Regions from separate parts of the Marinomonas posidonica IVIA-Po-181 genome, predicted to be linked through region 2. Evidence: predicted binding sites of a transcription regulator. Region 2 holds the regulator's gene; each other region holds the start of a gene.
The links. The regulator sigma-54, encoded in region 2, starts transcription at its own class of promoters, with help from an activator protein. The targets are predictions, from matches to a motif close to TGGCACNNNNNTTGCTNT.
Positions count from the first base shown of each region.

Region 1: a site for sigma-54 is predicted at 2,256-2,273, ahead of hpxO (FAD-dependent urate hydroxylase HpxO). Genes of this name have one in related genera too.
Region 3: a site for sigma-54 is predicted at 1,609-1,626, ahead of glnL (nitrogen regulation protein NR(II)). Genes of this name have one in related genera too.

Region 1 is NC_015559.1:1,477,086-1,484,459, forward strand. Features, by position in the region: gene MAR181_RS06920 (aldose epimerase family protein) at 1-767, opposite strand, end outside; gene hpxO (FAD-dependent urate hydroxylase HpxO) at 1,029-2,183, opposite strand; gene uraH (hydroxyisourate hydrolase) at 2,465-2,821, opposite strand; gene uraD (2-oxo-4-hydroxy-4-carboxy-5-ureidoimidazoline decarboxylase) at 3,007-3,528, shown strand; gene MAR181_RS06940 (hypothetical protein) at 3,618-3,950, opposite strand; gene MAR181_RS06950 (gamma-aminobutyraldehyde dehydrogenase) at 4,741-6,165, opposite strand; gene MAR181_RS06955 (ABC transporter permease) at 6,289-7,098, opposite strand; gene MAR181_RS06960 (ABC transporter permease) at 7,088-7,374, opposite strand, start outside.
Region 2 is NC_015559.1:2,150,445-2,157,818, reverse strand. Features, by position in the region: gene MAR181_RS10130 (YhdP family protein) at 1-2,143, shown strand, start outside; gene MAR181_RS10125 (carbon-nitrogen hydrolase family protein) at 2,149-2,979, shown strand; gene yjgA (ribosome biogenesis factor YjgA) at 3,073-3,609, opposite strand; gene mgtE (magnesium transporter) at 3,616-4,965, opposite strand; gene MAR181_RS10110 (HPr family phosphocarrier protein) at 4,972-5,241, opposite strand; gene ptsN (PTS IIA-like nitrogen regulatory protein PtsN) at 5,252-5,701, opposite strand; gene MAR181_RS10100 (RNA polymerase factor sigma-54) at 5,718-7,208, opposite strand; gene lptB (LPS export ABC transporter ATP-binding protein) at 7,284-7,374, opposite strand, start outside.
Region 3 is NC_015559.1:3,276,733-3,284,106, reverse strand. Features, by position in the region: gene ntrC (nitrogen regulation protein NR(I)) at 1-496, opposite strand, end outside; gene glnL (nitrogen regulation protein NR(II)) at 493-1,578, opposite strand; gene glnA (glutamate--ammonia ligase) at 1,784-3,190, opposite strand; gene thiI (tRNA uracil 4-sulfurtransferase ThiI) at 3,523-4,974, shown strand; gene modF (molybdate ABC transporter ATP-binding protein ModF) at 5,037-6,491, opposite strand; gene ilvC (ketol-acid reductoisomerase) at 6,619-7,374, opposite strand, start outside.

The DNA of each region.
Region 1 (7,374 bases), 670 kb from region 2:
TGAAGTTCGAGTTCTATGCCCGTCAAGGGGGCTTTCAGTGTTGCCACTTTTTGGATGGACCTTGGGGCTAAAGACAAGCAGAAATTGGTGTCCAATTCCGTATAATCGTCACGACCTATGGTACGTAAGTGGGTGAAATCGAATTGGCTACCTGCAGTGGGGCTTACTTCACCAGTTGGAATTAAATCTTTATCGGCTGGTAAATAATGCTCAGCATGGACGCAGAGTTTGTGGTCTAGAATGGAGCCATGGCCATCTAAGTTGAAGTAGCTGTGGCCTGCCAGATTGCATAGGGTGAGCCGATCACTTGAGGCTTGAATCTTCATTTCCAAACCTTGTTCCAGCAATTGGTAAATTACGTTAATGATAAGCTTGCCAGGAAAGCCCATCTCACCATCTTGTAGCATGACTTGAAGTGTGACGGCGTCATGGGACTGTTTAATAATTTTCCAGTTTTTGCAGTCTGTACCATTTGGGCCACCGTGTAACTGGTGTGGGCTGGGTGAGGAGGGGGTGAGTTGATAAAGCTGCTCCCCAATTTGCGCCTGACTGTTGGCAATTCGGTTTGCGACTCTTCCTACTATGGCACCAAAATATCGACATGGGCCTAAGTAATCCGCCAGCTGGTTAGAGCCGAGCACCATAGAGTGTTGGTAATCTTTTAAATAGATGGCTTGGAGACTGGCACCAAGAGTCAATACATCGACTGTGATCTGGCCGTTATTGAGACGAACTGTTTTCACTTGTGATAAGTCAGTGAGTGGCATTTTTCCATCCTTTGTTTGGCAGAAAGGTGTTTTCTGCTGGTCGAACATTTATTGTTATTGTGTTCTTTTTGAGTGGATGCTTTGTGAGCAACTTCCTTCAAAAAACATGAGGCAACCATTATTTACTAATCGGGTGATGGAAGGCAAATTTGTGACCGAATTGATAGGATGAGGGCTTGGATAAAAAAAGCCCACTCACAGTAGTCACCATGAGCGGGAAAACAAACCAGCAAGCATACTGGGGGAGGTTATAGGGTTGAGCTAGGCCAGTGGGCCTCCAGCGATGGTATTACGCAAACCTTCAATAATGTTGTCACCAGTTTCGTGACGTAATTCATTGTACCAAGCTTGGGTTTCTTGCATGTCTTTGCCGTGAGTGACATCGCAACGCTTGCGTGCTTTTAGAACCAAATCTTTAACTCGGAATCGACGTTTTTCTTCGTAGTTTTTAAGTGCGTTGGTAATGTCTTGGGTCTCTGCGAAGCACTGTCCTAAGACCACCGCATCCTCTAGAGCGGAACAGCCACCTTGACCAATGTCTGGTGTGGTGCTGTGAGCAGAATCGCCTAATAGGGCTATTTTGTCTTTCACTAATGTATCAAAGGGCTCTATGTCGTGTATTTCAATTCGATTGGTTGTTTCTGGATCAATGGCTGCGATGAGGGTTTGTACTGGTTGTGCCCAGCCTTTAAAGTAGTCGCTTAGATCCTTGATGACTGTACTTCTATCTTCGGCGAGACCTTTTGGCAGAGGCACATCGAAGAAAAAGTAAAAACGGCCTTCGGCAATGGGCATGATGGAAACGCGTTTGCCTTCAGCAACAAAGGTGGTCCATTGATTGCCTGGGGCAATGTCTTCATCAATATTCACCAAGCCATTCCAATTGACATAACCAGCATAGCGGCGTTCTGTTTCATAGCCTAAAACGTGTGTGCGCACTTTGGAATGGGTGCCATCAGCGGCAATCATAAAATCCCCAGTGGCATGAGTTCCATCGGTAAAGTAAGCTGTAACCCCAGCGTCATCTTGCGCTACTTTTTCGATGCGTTTGCCGAATTGAATGGTATCTCTTCCCCACCAATCGATCATTTGGCTCTGAAGATCTGCTCGTGATACTGGGCAAGGGCGTTCACCGACAGCCTCGACTAATGGCGTTAAGCTAAATTGCGTCATGACTGTGCCTGTTAGACCATCTTGGTAGGCTAAATAATGCATGGGTCCACCGAGCTGATCCATGATGTGGCCCATACCAAGATGATTCATGCATTTGACGCCGTTCGACCAAATAGACAGTGCGGCGCCGACCGGCTTGATTTCTTTTACGGCTTCAAAGATGTCACATTCAATACCTTGTTGTTTAAGAGCCGCTGCAGCGGACATACCACCGATACCAGCGCCAATGATCAATGCTTTCATCTGGTTATTACCTCATTGCTAAATACAGACGTTGATTGTTTGCCTAATTAGAATCACTAATTTCAATCTTCAGTCGCAATAAATGTGCCACGAAACAAATGATCCTAAAAAATAATTTATGAAACCTTTGTTTTATTAGGCTTAAGAGGAAGCATTTGTTGAACAGTTGGACAAAAAAATGACTCGCAAGAGCGAGCCATTTTATGTGGAAGGGGACATAACGTGATTTAACTTAGTGCGTTTGCTTTTTTTTGGTGCACCATAAGGTCTGACAAATGGCATTAGCTACCACGATAGGTACTGTATGAATAAGGCGAAACCAGCAATGGAATATGGTAGTGCGAAGACTCATCACTAATGCCAAAACGAATATTAACGACATTTAAAAAACTGGGGCTAGGCAATGGAACACCTTGCTGTAAGAAATACTCTTCTATGGCAAATTCCAGTTCATAAACACCGGACACAAAGTCTTGCTTGTCTAGAAGTGGTGTATCACAGCGACCATCGTCGTTAGAGGTCGTAGAATGAATGAGATTCTTTTGGCCACTACTGTCATGTCGAAACAGTTGTATTTTAACGCCTGCTGCCGCAATGCCTTTTGTGGTGTCTAGAATGTGTGTTGTGAGATAGCCCATTTCATATCCTTAATAAATTTCAATAGCTAAAGTTAGCCCATTTTTTGCAGTTCAAGCGTTCGTTAGTTGAAATGATGATGAAAGCATTGTTTCATAGTAGTCAATAACTGTGCCATATGTTTTATGGTTTTTTAAGGTCGCGCCTATCGTGTTTTTTTAACATACGGGGTTGTTGGAGAAATGACATGTCTAAGCAAGAAGTGGTATTAACCACTACAGATGAAGCAGAATTCGTAACACTACTTGGTAGTGTTTATGAGCATTCACCTTGGGTTGCAGAGCAGCTTTGGCGACTTAAATTGCGGCACCCAGCGAGTTCTTATGATGACATATTGAAAGTTCAGCAGGCAATGCGAGACATTGTGGATGCCAGTACAGAGGAAGAGAAACTTATTTTGCTCAGAGCGCATCCTGATTTAGCCGGTAAAGCGGCTCTTTCTGGAGAGCTGACAGACGCGTCTAAATCTGAACAAGCCGGAGCAGGATTAGACCAATGTAGTGAAGATGAGTTAGCCCACTTTTTACAATTGAATGATGAATACCACAGCAAATTTGGCTTTCCCTTTATTATGGCGGTAAAAGGAGCGACGAAAGCACAAATTTTGGCTGGATTTATCGAAAGAAACCCAAATGATTGGCAAACCGAGTTTGATCGAGCCATGCGGGAAGTGCATAAAATAGCAGAGTTTCGGTTGGCGGAGTTTTAAGCTGCGATGAGAGCAAGATTGAAAAATGGCCACTTTCTTATGTTTCAGTAAGTGGCCATTTTGAATGGAAGGGATGAATAGCGCGGTTTTTATTGAGCCGTCGCTTCTTCTTTCATGTCCGAATTTTCAGCTAGATCACAAGACCAACCCCAAGCGGTTTGTTTACCAACAAATTCAGCGGCTTTGTTTTCACAGTAGCCTGCTTTGTTTTTCGCGCTCCAAAGTGTTTTTGTGCCTTCGGATTTTGTATATTGGACTTCACAAGGAAGACGATTACCTTCTGGGTAAACGACTTCAATGACCCGTGTTTGGTGATCATGCACACAGATGGTTTTTCTATTTTCTACTGCGTTAGCAGATGTCGCCAACCCAGCTAAAGCAAAGGTCAGTGCGAAGGCAAAAGACTTATGTAATTTAGTCACGACGAGTTCCTTTCAATATTTCAGATTAGTTTACAGGTAGCTTGGTAAGCCATTTTCGGTAAGGTAAATGGTTTGTAAAATAATGTAACTGATTGTTGTGGCAGGATCAATGCAAAACCTTTATACAAGAAACAATTCCCAGTGAGCCGAATTGTTTCTTGTATGTCATCTGCGGCAACTTGGCGAATTTCTTTAAACTTGTTGGATGCCTGAGCCACTTACAGATGTTAACCGCATACTCAGCTTGAACAATATCTCAAATGATGACGCTTTTTAGTCACGGATTTCCCCATAAATTTCTTTTAAGTGACTCATTAAAAACGCTTTTTGATCGACAAAATGGTGACGGGATACTGGTCAACTTGATGATGATCTATGATCAGAATGTTTGCAGGGGGTTAGGATTTTTAGGCTTATTTTGACGGTTTAGGCCATAGACTTAGCGTTGAAGACACACCCTCATCTTGTCATTCTTGTTTCGCTTGTTCTGCCTCGAACTCGCTTGGATAACGACCAATCAGGATAAAGAACCATTCCTTTTGATTTATCTGTCGCTGCTTCAAGGTCACGAGATATAAGCCCACTCGCAGAGTGTATTTAGCGCTTTTTCTTGAGCAGAGAAGCCGCATACTGCTCAGTAAACAATTCTACTTTGAGGATGTGTGTACCCTGCCAAGTTAATAAGGATAAAAACTCTATAAACTGTTTTTTTAAATAGCTTATAGAGTTTTTAGGGAGCATGGGTGAACAGTAGAGTGTGCCGATAGACGCTAAGGGTCTGTTGGTATCCTTAATGCTTCGTCATAATGTGTCGCACCACTGTGTAGTCTTCCAGTCCATACATAGACATGTCTTTTCCGTAACCTGAGAGTTTCATTCCACCATGGGGCATTTCGGTGGCGAGTAACATATGGGTGTTGATCCAAGTACAGCCGTATTGTAAGCGAGCGGCCAAACGAGCAGAACGGCCTGTGTCCTGAGTCCACACGGAAGAAGCCAGACCGTATTTTGAGTCATTGGCGAACTGGAGGGCTTGCTCTTCTGTGTCGAATGCGGTGATGGAAATGACAGGCCCAAACACTTCTTCTTGGACGATTTCATCATCCTGTTTGGCATGGGCTATGACGGTTGGTGCGTAAAAATAGCCGTCTCCCGGTATCGGGTGTCCGCCAGTGGTGATCTCTATGTGGTCAAGTGCTCTTGCGCGATCCACCATGTCGCATACTTTCTGAAAATGTTGTTGGCTGATGAGTGGTCCCATTTCGCTGTCTTCTTGATAGGGGGTGCCGACCTTGATGGAGGAGACCGCTTGAGTAATGCGGCTAACCAGTTCGTCGTAGCGGTTTTTTTGCACATAAATCCGACAAGCCGCGGTGCAATCTTGTCCGGCATTGTAGAAGCCAAAGGCGCGTATGCCGTCAATCACTTCGTCCATATCGGCGTCTTCAAACACCAATACAGGGGCTTTTCCGCCCAGTTCCATGTGTAAGCGCTTCATGTTGTCGGTACTGGATTGGGCAATTTTTTGTCCCGTGGCGATGGAGCCTGTTAAGGAAATCATTCTGACTTTGTCGCTGTTGCTTAGGGTTGCGCCGACCGATTGGCCAAGTCCGAAGACGATGTTGACGACGCCAGCAGGGAAGATTTTGTTCAGGATATGAGTGAGTTTTAGGGTGGTTAAGGGAGTAATTTCAGAGGGCTTCAGTACTGCGGTATTGCCAGCGGCCAAAGCGGGCGCCAGTTTCCAGGCGAGCATCATTAGGGGGTAGTTCCAAGGTGTAATGGAGGCGGTTACGCCAATCGGGTCACGGCGTATCATTGAGGTATAACCCGCCATATATTCTGCGGACGCGGAACCGGTTAAGCAGCGACAGGCGCCGGCAAAGTAGCGAAACGTATCGGCAATGGCGGGGATTTCGTCGTCTAACATGGCGAGATATGGCTTGCCTGTGTTGTCGCATTCGAGTCGGGCGAGGGCTTCACCTTCGTCTTCTATGGCATCGGCCAGTTTTAATAGGTATTGCGCGCGGTCTTTCGGGGTGGTTAGCGACCATGTCCGGAAAGCGTTTTCAGCGGCCTCAATGGCTTCGTTAACCTGATCTGGTGTGGCTTCGGCAATGCTGGTCAGCACTTGCCCAGTGGTTGGGTTGTGGATGTCGATAGGTTGTCCTTTTCCTAAAACGAGCTGACCATTTATTAATAGTGTATTTTGCATGTTAGTTTCCTTGGTTGGCGTAGTTCAAGAGTGTTGTTTAGAGCCACTGTGCTTTGACTATGTGCTTTGGATATGTGGTTTGGCTTGTTTGGTCGACAAGGTCGTTTGAACATGTCGTAGTGCTCATTTCTGACTCCCTTCTACGGCTTCCCCTTGTTTTGTCATTCTATAGGCAAGCAAGACAGGAATCATAGTCATCAGCATGACGAACAGGGCGACCACATTGGTAATGGGCACGTCGCGAGGACGGGTCAATTGGTTGAGCAGCCACAGGGGCAGAGTGTTGTCATGACCGGCGGTAAAGGTGGTCACAATGAGTTCATCAAAGGACAGGGCAAAAGCCAGCATTCCTCCCGCGAGTAGAGCAGAACTCAGGTTGGGCAGTACTATGTAGCGAAAGGTCTGCCAGCCGTCGGCGCCTAAATCCATCGAGGCTTCAATTTGGCTATAGGAAGTTCTTCGTAAACGGGCTACCACATTGTTGTACACCAATACCACACAAAACGTGGCGTGACCGATAACGATGGTGAGCAGCCCTGGTTCAATATCGAGGGTTTTAAAGGTGCTGAGCAAAGCAATGCCGGTAACGATTCCTGGCAAGGCGATCGGAATAATAAAGATTAAGGTTAAGGTGCTTTTGCCAAGGAACTGGCGGCGATACATAGCCGCTGCCGCCAAGGTGCCCAACACCAGAGAAATGAGTGTTGCGAGGGCGGCGACTTGCAGAGATAAGCCTAGCGCCTGAAAAATATCGGCGCGCTGCGCGGCGGCAGCAAACCAATGCAGGGTAAAGCCTTGCGGGGGAAAACTAAACGCCGATTGTTCGGTATTAAAGGCGTACACCACAATAATAAGTATCGGAAAATGCAGTAAGAACAGCCCACAATAGGCGGTTGCGCTTAACCATTTTGGGGCAGTGTGATTAAAGTGCATCGAAGGCTCCTAAGCGTTTTGCGAGACGAAGGTAAATGGCAATCAATAGGATGGGCACCAGAGTAAAGGTTGCCGCCATCGGCATATTGCCAATAGAGCCTTGCTGAATGTACACCATGTTACCAATGTATAGCCCCGGCGGTCCGACCAGTTGTGGAATGATGTAATCGCCAAGGGTAAGGCAAAAGGTAAAAATGGAGCCCGCCGCGATGCCTGGTACGGTCAGTGGCAGTATCACATGCCAGAAGGTTTTCAATGGCGTTGCGCCTAGGTCGG
Region 2 (7,374 bases):
TGATAAAAATTGGCCTACCGCAAACGCGGTTCAGGGTCATTTAGAATTAGACAAATCTGGTGTTCTTGTACGAGTTGATTCAGCTATGATGCAAAGCTTGCCTATGTCTAACCTTGCTATTTCTGTCCCCGTTGTAAGCGGTAAGGCGGATTGGTTGAATATCAAGGGCGAAGTGCAGGACGATTCGCAAAAGATTCTTTCTATGCTGTCTGCCAGTCCCCTGGCTGACTCTGTTTTGAAACCTTTTGAAAACTGGCAATTGATGGGGGGGGTTCGTGGACAATTCGATGTCTCGATTCCGTTTAATGGCCAGCTTGAGCCTAAAGTAAATTTACAGGTGGATTTTGCCCAGAATCCGTTGACCATTGGTGATATTGGTTTATCTCTGGAAATTGAAAAAGGCCAACTCAATTACGACCCAAAAACGGGGTTATTAGGCTCCGAGTTCAATGCCATGTTATTTGGCGGCCAATCGTATTTAACCTTGTCTTCGGTAGAGTCTGAGCAAGGAATGTCCGTTTTGGGGGATCTATCAGGTGAGGTTCAGCTACAGCAAATTGCTCAATGGCATAAACTCCCTGATATTTTGATTGATCAAATATCTGGCTCTACTCACTACAGTGGTAAATTGGCCGTGAATCAATCGCAAGATGGGCAAGTGGATCTTAATATTAAAAGTGATTTACAGGGAACTGAATTGTCATTGCCAGCGCCCATCGGGAAGGCTGCTATGGAAAGCAAATTGCTAGACGTTACATTAATGCAGCATCAACAAGATTTGGTGGTAGATTTTGATTATGAAGGGCTTTCTCAGGGACGTTTCTTGTTACAGAAAGGTGGCTTTACGGGCGGAGAATTATTATTAAGTGCGACTAAGGTAGTGCCTTTCGCCAAAACCATTCCTAAAGGTCTAGTCGTAAGAGGTGAGCTCGCGGATCTGTCTGTCTCCTCGTGGCAGGGTATTATGTTTGGTGTGCATAAGAAATGGATGGCGTCTAAGGAGGAGAAGTCTGGGTTACCGAGTTGGCTTTCAGAAGTAGATTTGATTGTCGATCACGTTGAAGTAAATGAAAGTAACCACTGGAATAACCTTAAAGTCCGTTATGATGAATCACAAAATCAGGCGTTGATGGTCAATGCTGATGAAGTAGATTTTGTCTTGCGAGATATAAATGGTCAGCCGGATTTGCATTTTGGTTTTCTCAGCTGGCGCTTTGCAGAAGATGACGAGCTTCCTGTTGATGGTAAAACTCCAAACGATAAGAGCGCTGATGCTTTTGATGAAGCGGATCGGGCACCAATTGCTGCGAAAGATGTGCCTAATATGACCTTGTCTGTGGATGAGTTGTATTTAAATGGAAAGCCTTATGGTGATTGGCAGTTAAAAGTAACTAAACAAGGCAATACGTTGAGGTTAGATCCTATCTCAACGAAGTTGAAAACAGGTCATTTTAACGCCAGTTTGTTTTGGCAGGATACAGGGCCAAGTTCGAACGTAGAATTTATTGTCGACACTAAGGGTAAGGATCTGGCCGAGTTGACTGGCAAATTTTCAAATGAAGCGTTCGTGTCATCTGACTCGTTTAACATTAATGTGGCCTTAAGTTGGCGTGGTCATCCATTCCATTTTGACCGAGAGTCGGTAACGGGTCGCATTGCATTCGCGGCCGAAGATGGAAATTTTAGTACGGTGGATGAGTTGCCAGCCTTTTTGAAAGCATTGGGGATTTTTAATATAGGGGCTTTAAGTCGACGCTTAACATTGGACTTCTCTGATGTTTATGAGCCTGGTTTAACTTATGATGAGTTTAAAGGGGAAATGTTATTGAATGACGGTGTGTTAAGAACCAAAACACCGGTTTCAATCATTTCTCCAGCCGCTGAATTGTATTTGTCCGGTACGGCCAATATTGTTGAGGAAACATTGGACGAGACCTTAACGGCGACCTTTCCAATTTCGGGTACCTTGCCTTTGGCTGGGTTGATTTGGGGGACCCCACAATTGGCAGGGTTATTGTTCATTACCGATAAACTTATTGGTGATCAAATTTCAAAAGTTACCAGTGTTCAATATCAGGTGAAGGGTTCATTTAGTGATCCGGAAATGACGCCGGTACGCTATAAGTCAAAAGAAGAAAGGTGAAATTAATGGAAAGCTTATCTGTTGCCGCTATTCAATTGACCAGCAGTAATACCTGGCATGAAAATCTGTTAGAAGTAAAACGCTTAGTGACGGCGGCCGCTAAAGATGGTGCTCGTCTGGTAGTCTTGCCTGAAAACGTGTTTTTGTTCGATGGTAAAGGGATGCGCCGTCTAGCAGAGTCTGATGTTCAGCAGCAAATATTGACAGACGTCTCTGAATTGGCGAAAGAGTTGGATATTTTTTTGGTGATTGGTTCACATCCATCTATTCAAACGGAGTCTGGTGAGACGATCTCTTCTGGACGAGTTCGTCAAACCTTGTGGGTGATAGGGCCGGATGGAAGCTTGCTGGAGAGGTACGATAAAATTCATTTGTTTGATGTCACAGTCGATGACAAAGCGGGTTCTTATCTGGAGTCTGAGGTGATTGAACCCGGTGATCTATTACCAAAAGTAGTGGATGTTGATGGCTTTAAGGTCGGGTTAAGTATTTGTTATGACGTACGCTTTCCTGAACTCTATCGTCAACTCGCAGAACAGGGAGCTGAATTGTTATTGGTACCCGCGGCGTTTACGTATGTTACCGGAAAAGCTCACTGGGCAACGTTGTTAGCGGCTCGTGCGATAGAAAATCAATGTTTTGTATTGGGCGTGAATCAATGTGGTTGGCATAATGAGAAACGTCAAACATACGGGCACAGTAGTCTATATTCGCCTTTCGGTGATAAACAATTGTCTTTGTCCGAAGAGCCGGGTTACTTTGTACAGCAAATCCACAAATCGGATTTGATAAAATGTCGAGACAAGATGCCTTGTCTATCGCATCGACGCTTATAGAATCGATTGCCCAGTATAGATCATAAAAAAGCTCGCTTTGATGGCATCAAAGCGAGCTTTTTAGTTGTTTTTCGAAATGCTTTCGAAAAAGTGTTATTCGCTTAAACCAAGACGCTTTTCTTCGGTTTCGCGTAAAAAGCGGAAGAGCTTTTTGCGATTGGTTGTTTTGCCTTCTTGTGACATTTCTTTTTGTGATTGACGAATTAATTGACGTAGTAACTGAATGTCTTGGATTTCAGGGTGATCGGCCAGATAGTTTGATAGCTCTTCTTTGCTGTTTTCTCCGATTAAAGCATCACGCTTTATTTCCAGTTGATGGAAGAGTTTATTGTAGGCCGCTGAAGTCGAGTCAAACAAAGCAATGCGTTGATCAATTGCTTCATAGTCTTCCGTACGCATCACCTTGCCAATGTACTGTAAATGTCTTCTGGTGGCTTCGTGGTGCTTGATACGATCGGCTTCGGCTAGAGCATCCCTTAGAGTGTCGGACATAGGAACTTTCTTTTGCTGATTCTTACTAAGCTTCAATAGCTTTTTGCCGATCTCTTGCAAGGCTTCCATTTCGCGCTTGATCTGAGTTTTGCTCTTAGGGATGTCTTCTTCGTTTTCGAATTGATCAAAATCTGTCATGGGAACCTATACAAGAAAAATAGTCGCGAGTCCGAGGAAAGATAAGAATCCAACCACATCGGTCACGGTAGTCAAAATTACACTGCCCGCTAAAGCGGGATCGATACCAATCTTTTTTAAGAAGATTGGTAATAATGTACCTGTTGTTGCAGCAAACAATAGATTAATAATGGTCGCGCCTGCAATGATATAGGCAATCTTTACGTTGTCAAACCAGATGGCCGTTAATGCTGCGATAACACTGGCCCAGAGTAGGCCGTTAATCATGCCCACAATCAATTCTCGATTGAGTAGCCATTTGGCATTGGTCGAGCCAATTTGATTGAGGGCGATGCCGCGAATGACCAAGGTGAGCACCTGAGATCCGGCTATGCCGCCCATGCTGGCGACAATTGGCATTAAAATCGCTAGGGCAACCACTTGGTCTAGGGTGTTCTGGAATAGGCCTATAACATAAGAGGCGATAAAAGCAGTAATAAGATTTATGCCAAGCCAAACAGCACGTCGTTTGGTGGTTTTCAAAATGGGAGAGAAGGTATCTTCATCATCGTCGAGGCCCGCCATACTTAACATAGAGTGTTCAGCTTCATCGCGAATAACGTCGACCACGTCATCAATGGTAATACGACCTAATAGTTTCTTGCTGTCGCCATCAATAACAGGGGCAGACACTAAGTCCATCTTCTCAAACAATTGAGCGACTTCACTGGCTGGGGTGTCGGCATTAATAACGGTGCAGTCGGTGTCCATAATATCGCGTACTGTGTTTTCAGGATCACTGACTAACAATTTGGTCAGTGTTAAGGTGCCTAGAAGGCGATCAGAGCGACTGACAACAAGTAGGTTGTCTGTCATGTCTGGAAGGCTAGAGTGGCGACGTAAGTAGCGGAACACAATATCAACTGTAATGTTGGGTCGAATGGTGATGGTATCCGTGTTCATCAAACCGCCAGCAGAATCTTCAGAGTAGCTTAATAGTGCTTCTACTCGGGTTCTGTCCTGGGCGGTCATGGAGGACAGAACTTCTTTTACAATCGTTTCTGGTAAGTGTTGTAATAAATCGGCTAGGTCATCACTTTCAAAATGTTCGGATACAGCAACCAATCGTTCTGTATCCATTTCTTTCATGAACTGTACACCAATGTCTTCCGTTAGATATTGGAGTACTTCACCTTCATTATTAGAATCGATTAGCTCCCAAAGAAGTTTTCGTTCTTTTGGTGGGGAGGATTCAAGTAAGCGTGCGACGTCTTGTGCTGGCAGTGCACCGTTAAGCAAATATCTGATCTGCATCGTGGCACCAGACTCGAGGGACTCCGATACCGTTTGCAGATGACTTAACGTTTTTTCTGACATCGAGTATTACTCGTCTTCGCCAAAACGATTGTTAATTAATTCAACGACGGCTTTAATTGCGTCTTCTTCGTCTTCACCATTGGTTTTGATGAGAATTTCAGTGCCTTTTCCAGCGGCTAACATCATCATGGCCATGATGCTTTTACCATCAACATTACGGCCTTCTTTTTCAATGGTGATGTCGCAAGAGAAGCGAGAAGTGGTTTCAACGAGCTTGCCAGCGGCGCGAGCATGCAGACCAAGCTTGTTAATGATGGTGATGGTTTCTTCCTGCATGCTGTGCTCCTTAAATTAATGATTCAAAGCTGATATATAAGTCTTCATTACTCTGTGCGGCACGCAGCTTGGCTAAAGCGTCTGGTGACTGAGCTAATTCAGCAATTTGTGCCAAGGTAGATAAATGATGATCGCATTCATTCGGAGGTACGATGAGGGCAAAAATCAAATCCACAGGCTGTTTATCAATTGAATCAAAGTCGATAGGTGTTTGTAACGACATCACCACGATCGCAGTATGATTGGCGGATTCCAAGCGACAATGAGGAATGGCAATGCCATTACCAATGCCTGTACTGCCTAATTTTTCACGGCCTAATAACGCGTCATACACAGCTTCATTGTCGCAGTGCAAGCGATTGGAGGTGATCTCGGCTAAGCTTTCTAGAACGCGCTTTTTGCTGACAATGTCTTGTTTGGCAAGTACGAGTTCGGCTTTTACTAGTGAGTTTAATGGCATGATAACTTTATACCTGTTAAATCAATCTTTTACGTTCATTTGAAGGAGGGATGTTCATCGCCTCTCGATATTTTGCAACGGTTCGTCGTGCAACTTGAATGCCTTGATCGGCTAAAATGGTGGCCAATTTGTTATCGCTTAACGGTTTTTTAGCAGGTTCATCGGCGACCAACTTTTTAATCATAGCTCGAATCGCGGTGGAAGAACATTCGCCACCAGAAGCGGTGTTTACATGGCTGGAGAAGAAGAATTTCAGCTCAAAAATGCCTTTTGGTGTGTGCATATATTTTTGCGTGGTGACACGTGAGATCGTTGATTCGTGCATCCCAACTTCTTCCGCAACATCATGAAGAACCATGGGTTTCATGGCTTCTTCACCTAATTCAAAGAAATCAATTTGTCGACTGACAATGCAGCTAGCGACTTTTAACAGTGTTTCATTACGGCTTTGTAAACTCTTCATGAACCATTTGGCTTCTTGTAGAGAGTTTTTAATATAGCTGACATCTTCTGCCGTTGACGCGGTATTTGCCATGGCAGAGTAGGTTTCATTGATTTTAATAGGTGGTAAAGCGTCGTTATTTAACTCAACCTGCCAGGTGCCGTTGCGTTTTTTGACTGAAACATCAGGAATCACATAATCCGTATCGTCTTCATCGATGGCGGAGCCAGGTCGAGGGTTAAGTTGTTGGATTAGATGAATGACTTCTTTTAACGCTTCGTCTTTTAGCTTGGTTTTGCGACTTAGTTGGACAAAGTCTCGGCTGCCTAAAAGAGGTAGATAATGGCTAATCAGATTTTGTGTGCTTTTATAAAGAGGGTGATCCTGAAACGCTTCAAATTGAACCAGTAGGCAATCGCGTAGGTCGGTTGAGCATACGCCAATAGGATCAAACCTTTGTAATCTGTGTTGTACGGCGTGAATCTCATCTAGCTCGAGCTCTTCAAGGTCCAAGCTTAAAGATTCTAAAATGTCTTCTAGCGTGGTGCTTAAATACCCATCGGGTTGAACACAATCCACAATAGCGTAAGCAATTTCCAGGTCTCGATCGGACATGTGAGTGAGGTTCAATTGCCAGATCAAATGGTCTTGAATGCTTTCAGCCGGGGCGTTGCGGCTTTCGAAGTCCATTTCATTGTCAAAACTATTGGAATCACTGACCGCCGCAGAACTTTGATAAGTGTCATCCCAATTACTATCAATGGAGAGTTCTTCAGGGATGCTTTCTGTCCACTCGGATTCTAAACGTGCTTCTTCGCCTGATTCATTATCATTGAGATTGTTGTCCTTATTGGTTTCGGTGTCCGTTTTTGCTTCAATGCTAGTGGGAAGTTCAGGCGATGTGGTTTCGTCATCGTCTAGCTCGAGTAATGGATTAGATTCAAGAAATTCGTGAATTTCCTGCTTTAAATCCAGCGTCGAAAGCTGCAGCAAGCGAATGGCTTGCTGCAGTTGTGGGGTCATGGTTAATTGTTGACCGAGCTTTAGCTGTAAAGACTGCTTCATGGAGCAACTCTGTCTGTTTTATTAAATTGGAACGAGTTATGCATACTACTCCCTTTCTACAACAATGATAAGGGGTTACAGGCGGAAGTCGTCGCCTAAATAGACTTTTTTCACTTGTTCGTTATTGATAATGTCGCTGGCTTCACCAGAGGCAATGATATAACCG
Region 3 (7,374 bases), 1.1 Mb from region 2:
TGGAATTCGCTAAACGGCCAATCGCACGAAAGACTTCCTGCATTGCAGGCGCTTCACCAATGATCTCTTTGTCGACCTGTTGTTCGACTTCTTCTTCCATGTCCTCTGTGCTGGGCATGGCATTTTTATGGTGAAGCATGGCACGTTTTACTAGGCTAACCGCTTCTTCAACGTCAAAAGGTTTAGGCAAATATTCAAATGCACCACCTTGATACGATGCCACGGCGCTTTCTAAATCTGAATGTGCCGTCATGATAATCACGGGCAAATAAGGGTAGTCGCTCTGTAGTTTTTCAAGCAGTTTTAACCCGTCCATCCCTGGCATACGAATGTCACTGATGATGGCATTAGGCTGCTCTTTATCAATCATGTGTACTAGGTTTTCAGCTGAGTCAAATAGACGGCATTGAATGCCTTCTTGTTCTAATGTTTTTTCTAAAACCCAGCGAATGGAGCGGTCATCATCAACAATCCATACGGTTTCTTCAGTTGTCATAAGTGTTTCTCCTGCTCTTGGACTGTCGTCTCAATGGGTATTAATATATTGAATTCTGTGTGTTGAGGTTCGCTGTTGCATTCCACAATGCCCTGATGTTGATGGATAACCGATTGGGCAATTGAAAGTCCCAGACCTGTGCCGTCTGCACGGCCACTGACCATAGGGTAAAATAAGGTATTTAAAATATTTTCTGGAATGCCTGGACCGTTATCAATGATGCTGAGTTTGCAGACTAAACGGTGACGCTTTGAGCCGATGGTGAATTGGCGTAAGGTGCGAGTCACAATTTGAATGGTTCTGTTTTGATTGTTGTCATCGGCCATTAAGGCTTGCATGGCATTTCGAGTAATGTTCAATAACGCTTGTATTAACTGAGATTCGTCGCCAACAAGGTCTGGAATGCTCGGGTCATAATCTCGAATGAGCTTAATTTGATTGTCCGTTTCCACGGAAATAAGTTGTCTAACGCGCTCAATCACTTTGTGAATATTAAGCGGTTTGTTTTTTGGTAATTGTCTTGGCCCCAGTAGGCGGTCGACCAAATCTCTTAACCGGTCTGACTCTTCAATGATTACTTGAGTATAATCTTTTAGAGCTTCGTCAGTAAAAGCTCGGCTGATTAATTGCGCGGCACCACGAATGCCGCCCAGCGGGTTTTTGATTTCATGGGCCAGTCCCCGAACTAATTCTTTACTGGTCTCATGGTTGGCAATGATTTCATCTTCTTTGGAGATGCGTTTCATTCTGTCTCTTGGGTAGAGTTCAATAATGAGGCTTTCGGTAAAGTTAGAAGAGCCCATAACCGGGGTAACGGTATAGTCACAAAACAACTTCTTCCCATTGCTGCATTCAATTTCGGCTTCACGTTTGGTGAAGGGATGGCCTGACTCAATGGCTGACATCAAGGCTTCAATGCTTTCTTCGCCTTCGCGAAATGCCGCGCTTAAGTCATTTCCATAGATGCGACGACGACTGACCGCTAATAACATTTCGGCGGCTGGATTAAGGTACTCAATCTCTAACTTGTGGTTTAATTCAACTACCGCAGTGGATAAATGATCTATTAATAAACTGTGCACACTAATCGCCTCTTCTCTGACATTAATCTAACTGCAAAAAACGAACCAACATTGGGCAATCCAAAACCGCTTATTTATCAAGTCTTTTATTTTTTATGTATGGCATGTCTGCACTATTGTAGTGCATTTAGTGAGGGGTAAATTTTCTAGTGCAAAAAAAAGCCCCGATCTGTGTCGGGGCTTTTAAATTAGAAATTATGACGGATTATACGCTGTAGTAAAGATCGAATTCTACAGGGTGAGTTGTCATAGAAACGCGCAATGCTTCTTCGGTTTTCAGTTCGATGTAAGCATCGATCATGTCATCAGAGAATACGCCGCCTTGAGTTAAGAACTCACGACCTTCGTCTAGACACTTAAGCGCTTCTTCTAAGCTGCCAGCCACTTGTGGGATAGCCAATGCTTCTTCTGCTGGAAGGTCGTAAAGATCTTTATCAGCCGCATCGCCTGGGTGGATTTTGTTTTTGATGCCGTCAAGGCCAGCCATCAACATAGCCGCGAAAGCTAGGTATGGGTTAGCGGTTGGATCAGGGAAACGAGCTTCAATACGCTTGCCTTTAGGGCTTGCAACGTATGGAATACGGATAGAAGCAGAGCGGTTACGTGCAGAGTAAGCCAACATAACAGGCGCTTCAAAACCAGGAACAAGACGCTTGTAAGAGTTAGTTGAAGCGTTGGTAAACGCATTCAATGCTTTAGCGTGCTTAATGATACCGCCAATGTAGTAAAGCGCTGTTTCAGATAGACCAGCGTATTGGTCACCAGCGAACTGGTTAACGCCATCTTTCCAGAAAGATTGGTGAACGTGCATACCAGAACCGTTGTCGCCAACGATTGGTTTAGGCATGAAAGTCGCTGTCTTGCCGTAAGCGTGAGCAACATTGTGTACGCAGTACTTAAGTACTTGTACTTCATCGGCTTTCTTAACCATAGTGTTAAATTTAACACCGATTTCGTTTTGACCAGCCGTCGCTACTTCATGGTGATGAACTTCTATTTCTAGTCCCATTGTTTCCATCGCGCCACACATTGCAGAACGTAGGTCGTGATGAGAATCTACAGGAGGTACTGGGAAGTAACCGCCTTTCACGGTAGGACGGTGACCCATGTTACCGCCTTCGATTTTAGAGTTAGATGCCCAAGCGGCTTCTTCTGCATTGATTTCTACAGAACAACCAGACATGTCAGCTTTCCAGCGAACGTCGTCAAATACGAAGAATTCTGGTTCTGGACCAAAGAAAGCCGTGTCGCCAAGACCTGTTGATTTTAGGAACTCTTCAGCGCGCAATGCAACAGAACGTGGATCGCGGTCATAACCTTGCATAGTAGAAGGTTCGATGATGTTACAACGAACAATAACCGTAGGCTCTTCAGTGAAAGGGTCAATAATTGCCGTGTCATCTTGTGGCATCATGATCATGTCTGATTCGTTAATGCCTTTCCAGCCAGCGATGGAAGAACCATCAAACATCTGACCATTTTCAAAGAACTCTTCATCAACAGTAACAGCCGGAATCGAAACGTGCTGTTCTTTACCTTTAAAATCAGTAAAACGAAGGTCAACCCACTTCGCGTCATGCTCGGCAATCAAGGCAAGGGTCTTGTCTGACATAGTTATTCTCCAGTCGTTGTTAAAGCAAAATAGCTTTTCGTTTGATAGTGCTTCAATGCAAAGCACGATTTCCCCAATATAAAGCACAAGCTGTGCCAGAAGTTTGTGCGAATAAAAAAAACCATAAAAAACATATAGATAAAACGATAGGTTATTTTTTGTGCACAGATTAATGACCACTCAAATAGCATAATATATGCATAATGAACTGTGTTGGTGCAATAATTGATGTCGTGATTCTTTTTGGTGCAAATATAAAGTTTTCGTATCCCTGTCCTTTTCTTTATAATGCGCTTTCTTTTTAACCACTTGGTATTTTACCCGCAAGCTCTATGAAATTTATCGTTAAGTTCTTCCCTGAAATCACCATCAAAAGTCGTCCTGTCAGAAAAGCCTTTATCAAACAGTTAAGACATAATCTCAAGTTGGTGTTAAAGAAATATGACTCGGAGGTGGTGGTCGCGGGAAACTGGGATTTCATCGAAGTATTGTCTAATCGCGATGAGTTACGTGAGGATTTCACCGATGCGCTTTCTCGAGTCGCTGGTATTGCTCACTTCCAATTTGTCAGAGAGTTTCCGCTCACGACTTTGGATAACATAGTCGATGAAGCTTTATCCTCCTATGAAGCGGATTTAAAAGATGCGGTGTTTGCGGTGAGGGTCAAGCGTGTTGGTAAGCATGATTTCTCTTCTGTTGAAGCTGAGCGTTATATTGGCGGATGTCTAAAGGCCAAAAGTGGTGCATTGGGTGTGCGCTTAAAAAATCCAGATGTGTTAGTCCCAATTGATATTCGCGATGACCGTGTCTGGATCATTGAGCAACGAGTGGAAGGTCTCGGTGGTTATCCATTAGGGTCGCAGGATTCTGTTTTATCACTCATCTCTGGTGGCTTTGATTCAACCGTGAGTTCATATCTTACAATGAGTCGCGGATTGAAAACGCATTTTTGCTTTTTTAATCTTGGCGGTGATGCCCATGAAATTGGTGTGAAGCAAGTGTCGAATTACATTTGGGAAAAATACGGATCCTCATTGAATGTTAAGTTCATTACCATTCCTTTCGAAGCGGTTGTTGGTGAGATTCTGACTAAGGTCGATAATTCCGAAATGGGTGTGGTACTGAAACGTATGATGCTAAGAGCGGCGTCAGAAGTCATGGAAGGCGTTGGGGCCAAAGCCTTGGTAACGGGTGAAAGTGTCGCGCAGGTTTCCAGTCAAACCTTGATTAATTTAAAAGTCATTGATCAAGTAACGGATGAATTGGTTATTCGTCCTCTTATCACGTCTAATAAACAAGAAATCATAAATAAAGCGATTGAGATAGGGACAGCTCCTTTTGCAGCCAGTATGCCGGAGTTTTGTGGTGTAATTTCTGTCAAGCCGACCACGCGAGCCAAGATGCATCGCATTGAACGAGAAGAAGGCAAATTTGATTTCGCAGTGCTAGAAAAGGCGGTTGAAGACGCTAGAGTGATGTCGATTCAAAATGTGATGGACGATGTTGAGAAACAGTACCAAGGTGAAGTGCCAGTGGTACGTATGCCGGTAGGCGATGAAGTTATCATAGACATTCGACATCCTGATGAGGCAGAAAGAAAACCGTTAAAGGTCAGTGGTCGTCCAGTTAAAGCCATTCCTTTCTTTGCACTGGAGTCGGGATGGGCTGACATGCCTGCGGATACTACCCACTTATTCTATTGTGGCAAAGGCGTAATGAGCCGAATTCATGCGTCTTACTTGTTAGGGAAAGGGTATACCAATGTGGGGATTTACCTTCCTTAAACCTCTTCCTTGATTGAAAAAGCCAACTCAATGAGTTGGCTTTTTTGTTTTATAAGGCAAGGTTAGCTGTGTTTCTTTAATGCCAAATAATTCTCTATGCCTTTGATTTTATCTTCCGCGTGATGATTGACGTACAGTACGGTGGTTTCTGAACCAGCGCAGATTTTTTCGATCAAGGCTAATACCAATTGACGGTTCATGTCGTCCAGACCAAGGCAGGGTTCATCAAGAATCAATAGTGGTGGATGTTTGACCATGGCGCGGGCAATAAGTAACAAACGTTGGTCGCCGTAGGATAACTTGTTAAAAGGCTGATCCGCTCGATCACTCATGCCGAGTAGAGACAACCAGGTGTCGGCAATTTTCTTTTGGCCATCGCTGGCTTTTGTATACATGCCGATGCTGTCGTGAAGCCCAGAAATAATGACATTTCGACAACTGGTGCTGACACGGTATTCCCATTGTAGTGATGTCGAGACGTAACCAATGAATTGTTTAATCTGCCAGATGCTTTCGCCGTTACCTCGTTGGAAACCGAAGACGAAAATATCATTCACATAACATTGAGGGTGATCACCGGTAATCAGTGATAGCACGCCAGTTTTGCCACTGCCATTTGGGCCGCTAAGTTGCCAATGCTGGCCTTTCTCAATCGTCCAATTGAGCTTATCGACAATAACCGTGTCATCGTATTTGATGGTGATGTCTGTGAGTCTGACAAGCGGTTGGTCTGAATCAAGCTCTGGCAGTTGGTTCGCCGCGTCAATGTCTGGGATGGTTAGCTTGGTGGTCTTTAAATGGAACAGTTGAGCGAGTTCTTCGAAAGCAGTCTTGTCTTCTTTATCAATGGTTAATGCCAGACGACCAGAGTCGATATGGCCATCGTTGTGAGACTTTTCCATGTAGGCCACATGGGTGATGAAGTCAGGCATTTCATCAAAACGATTTAATACCAACACCATTGGTGTGGTGTTAATGATGGATGAGAGATGATTTTGCAGCATGCTTAGTGTGTTGGCGTCTAGACCATCAAATGGTTCGTCTAAAATCAGTAGGTCGGGTTGGCTGCAAAGAGCGCGAATCAACATGACCTTGCGTGTCTCACCGGTAGACAACTTACGAAAAGCGCGCTCTTGTAATTCTCTAAGACCGAACTTTTCAATCAAATCGTTTGCTAAATCGACATCTCGGCAGTTTTCAAAGAGGATTTCATGAACCGGTGTCCCTTCTGAAATCACATCCATGATGTCGGCATCGTCTTTTTTTAATTCACGCGCAATGAGTTCGGCTTGGGTCTCAAAAGACACGATAGCTGGGCGTTTGGGTAGACCTGTTATGGCGCCATGTTTAATGTCCCCAATACCTGCGAGTATCGCAGCCAGCGCTGACTTGCCTGAGCCATTCGATCCAGTAATGACCCAATGTTGGTTGGCTTGTATGGTCCAATGAATGTCATTCAGTTCAAAGTCTTCATTAAAGTCGACGGTGAGCTGGTTTAAATGAATGTTGGAGTCCATATTCGCCTTCCAAAAATTAAATGAGTTAAAGTACATACAAAAAAGCCGAGATGTATTTCTATAAATAATCTCGGCTTTTTGACGTTATGTGTCGTTAATATGCGATGTTATGATCGCAACAATCGACTTATACGATTTTTTTCATGTCCGCCATGTGACCACGTAAAATACCACCGATGGCTTCTACTGGATGGCTACGTAGCGCTTCATTTACTTCGATTAGACGAGCGTTGTCTACACCAGTATCTTCAAGATCTAGACCTTTACCGATTACGTCAGTCTTGATGTCTTTCATGAAGTCACCTAGCAAAGGTAGGCAAGCGTGGTTGTATAGGTAGCAACCGTATTCTGCCGTGTCAGAGATTGTCGCGTTCATTTCGTAAAGTTTCTTACGAGCGATTGTGTTCGCGATCAGTGGTGTTTCGTGTAGAGATTCGTAGTATGCCGATTCAGCGATGATACCGGCTGCCGTCATAGTTTCGAATGCTAGTTCAACACCGGCTTTCACCATAGCAACCATCAAGATGCCGTTATCGAAGAATTCTTGCTCAGAAATTTCAACGTCACCCGCTGGTGTTTTCTCGAAGTTGGTCTCAGCCGTTTCTGCGCGCCAGCCTAGAAGGTTCTTATCATCGTTCGCCCAATCTTCCATCATAACGCGAGAGAAAGTACCGTTGATGATGTCATCTTGGTGCTTGTTGTATAGAGGGCGCATGATCACTTTAAGCTCTTCAGAAAGATCGAATGCTTTGATCTTAGCTGGGTTAGAAAGACGATCTAGCATGTTAGTCACGCCGCCGTATTTCAAGGCTTCTGTAACCGTTTCCCAACCGTATTGGATCAACTTAGAGGCATAACCTGCGTCGATGCCTTCTTCAACCAT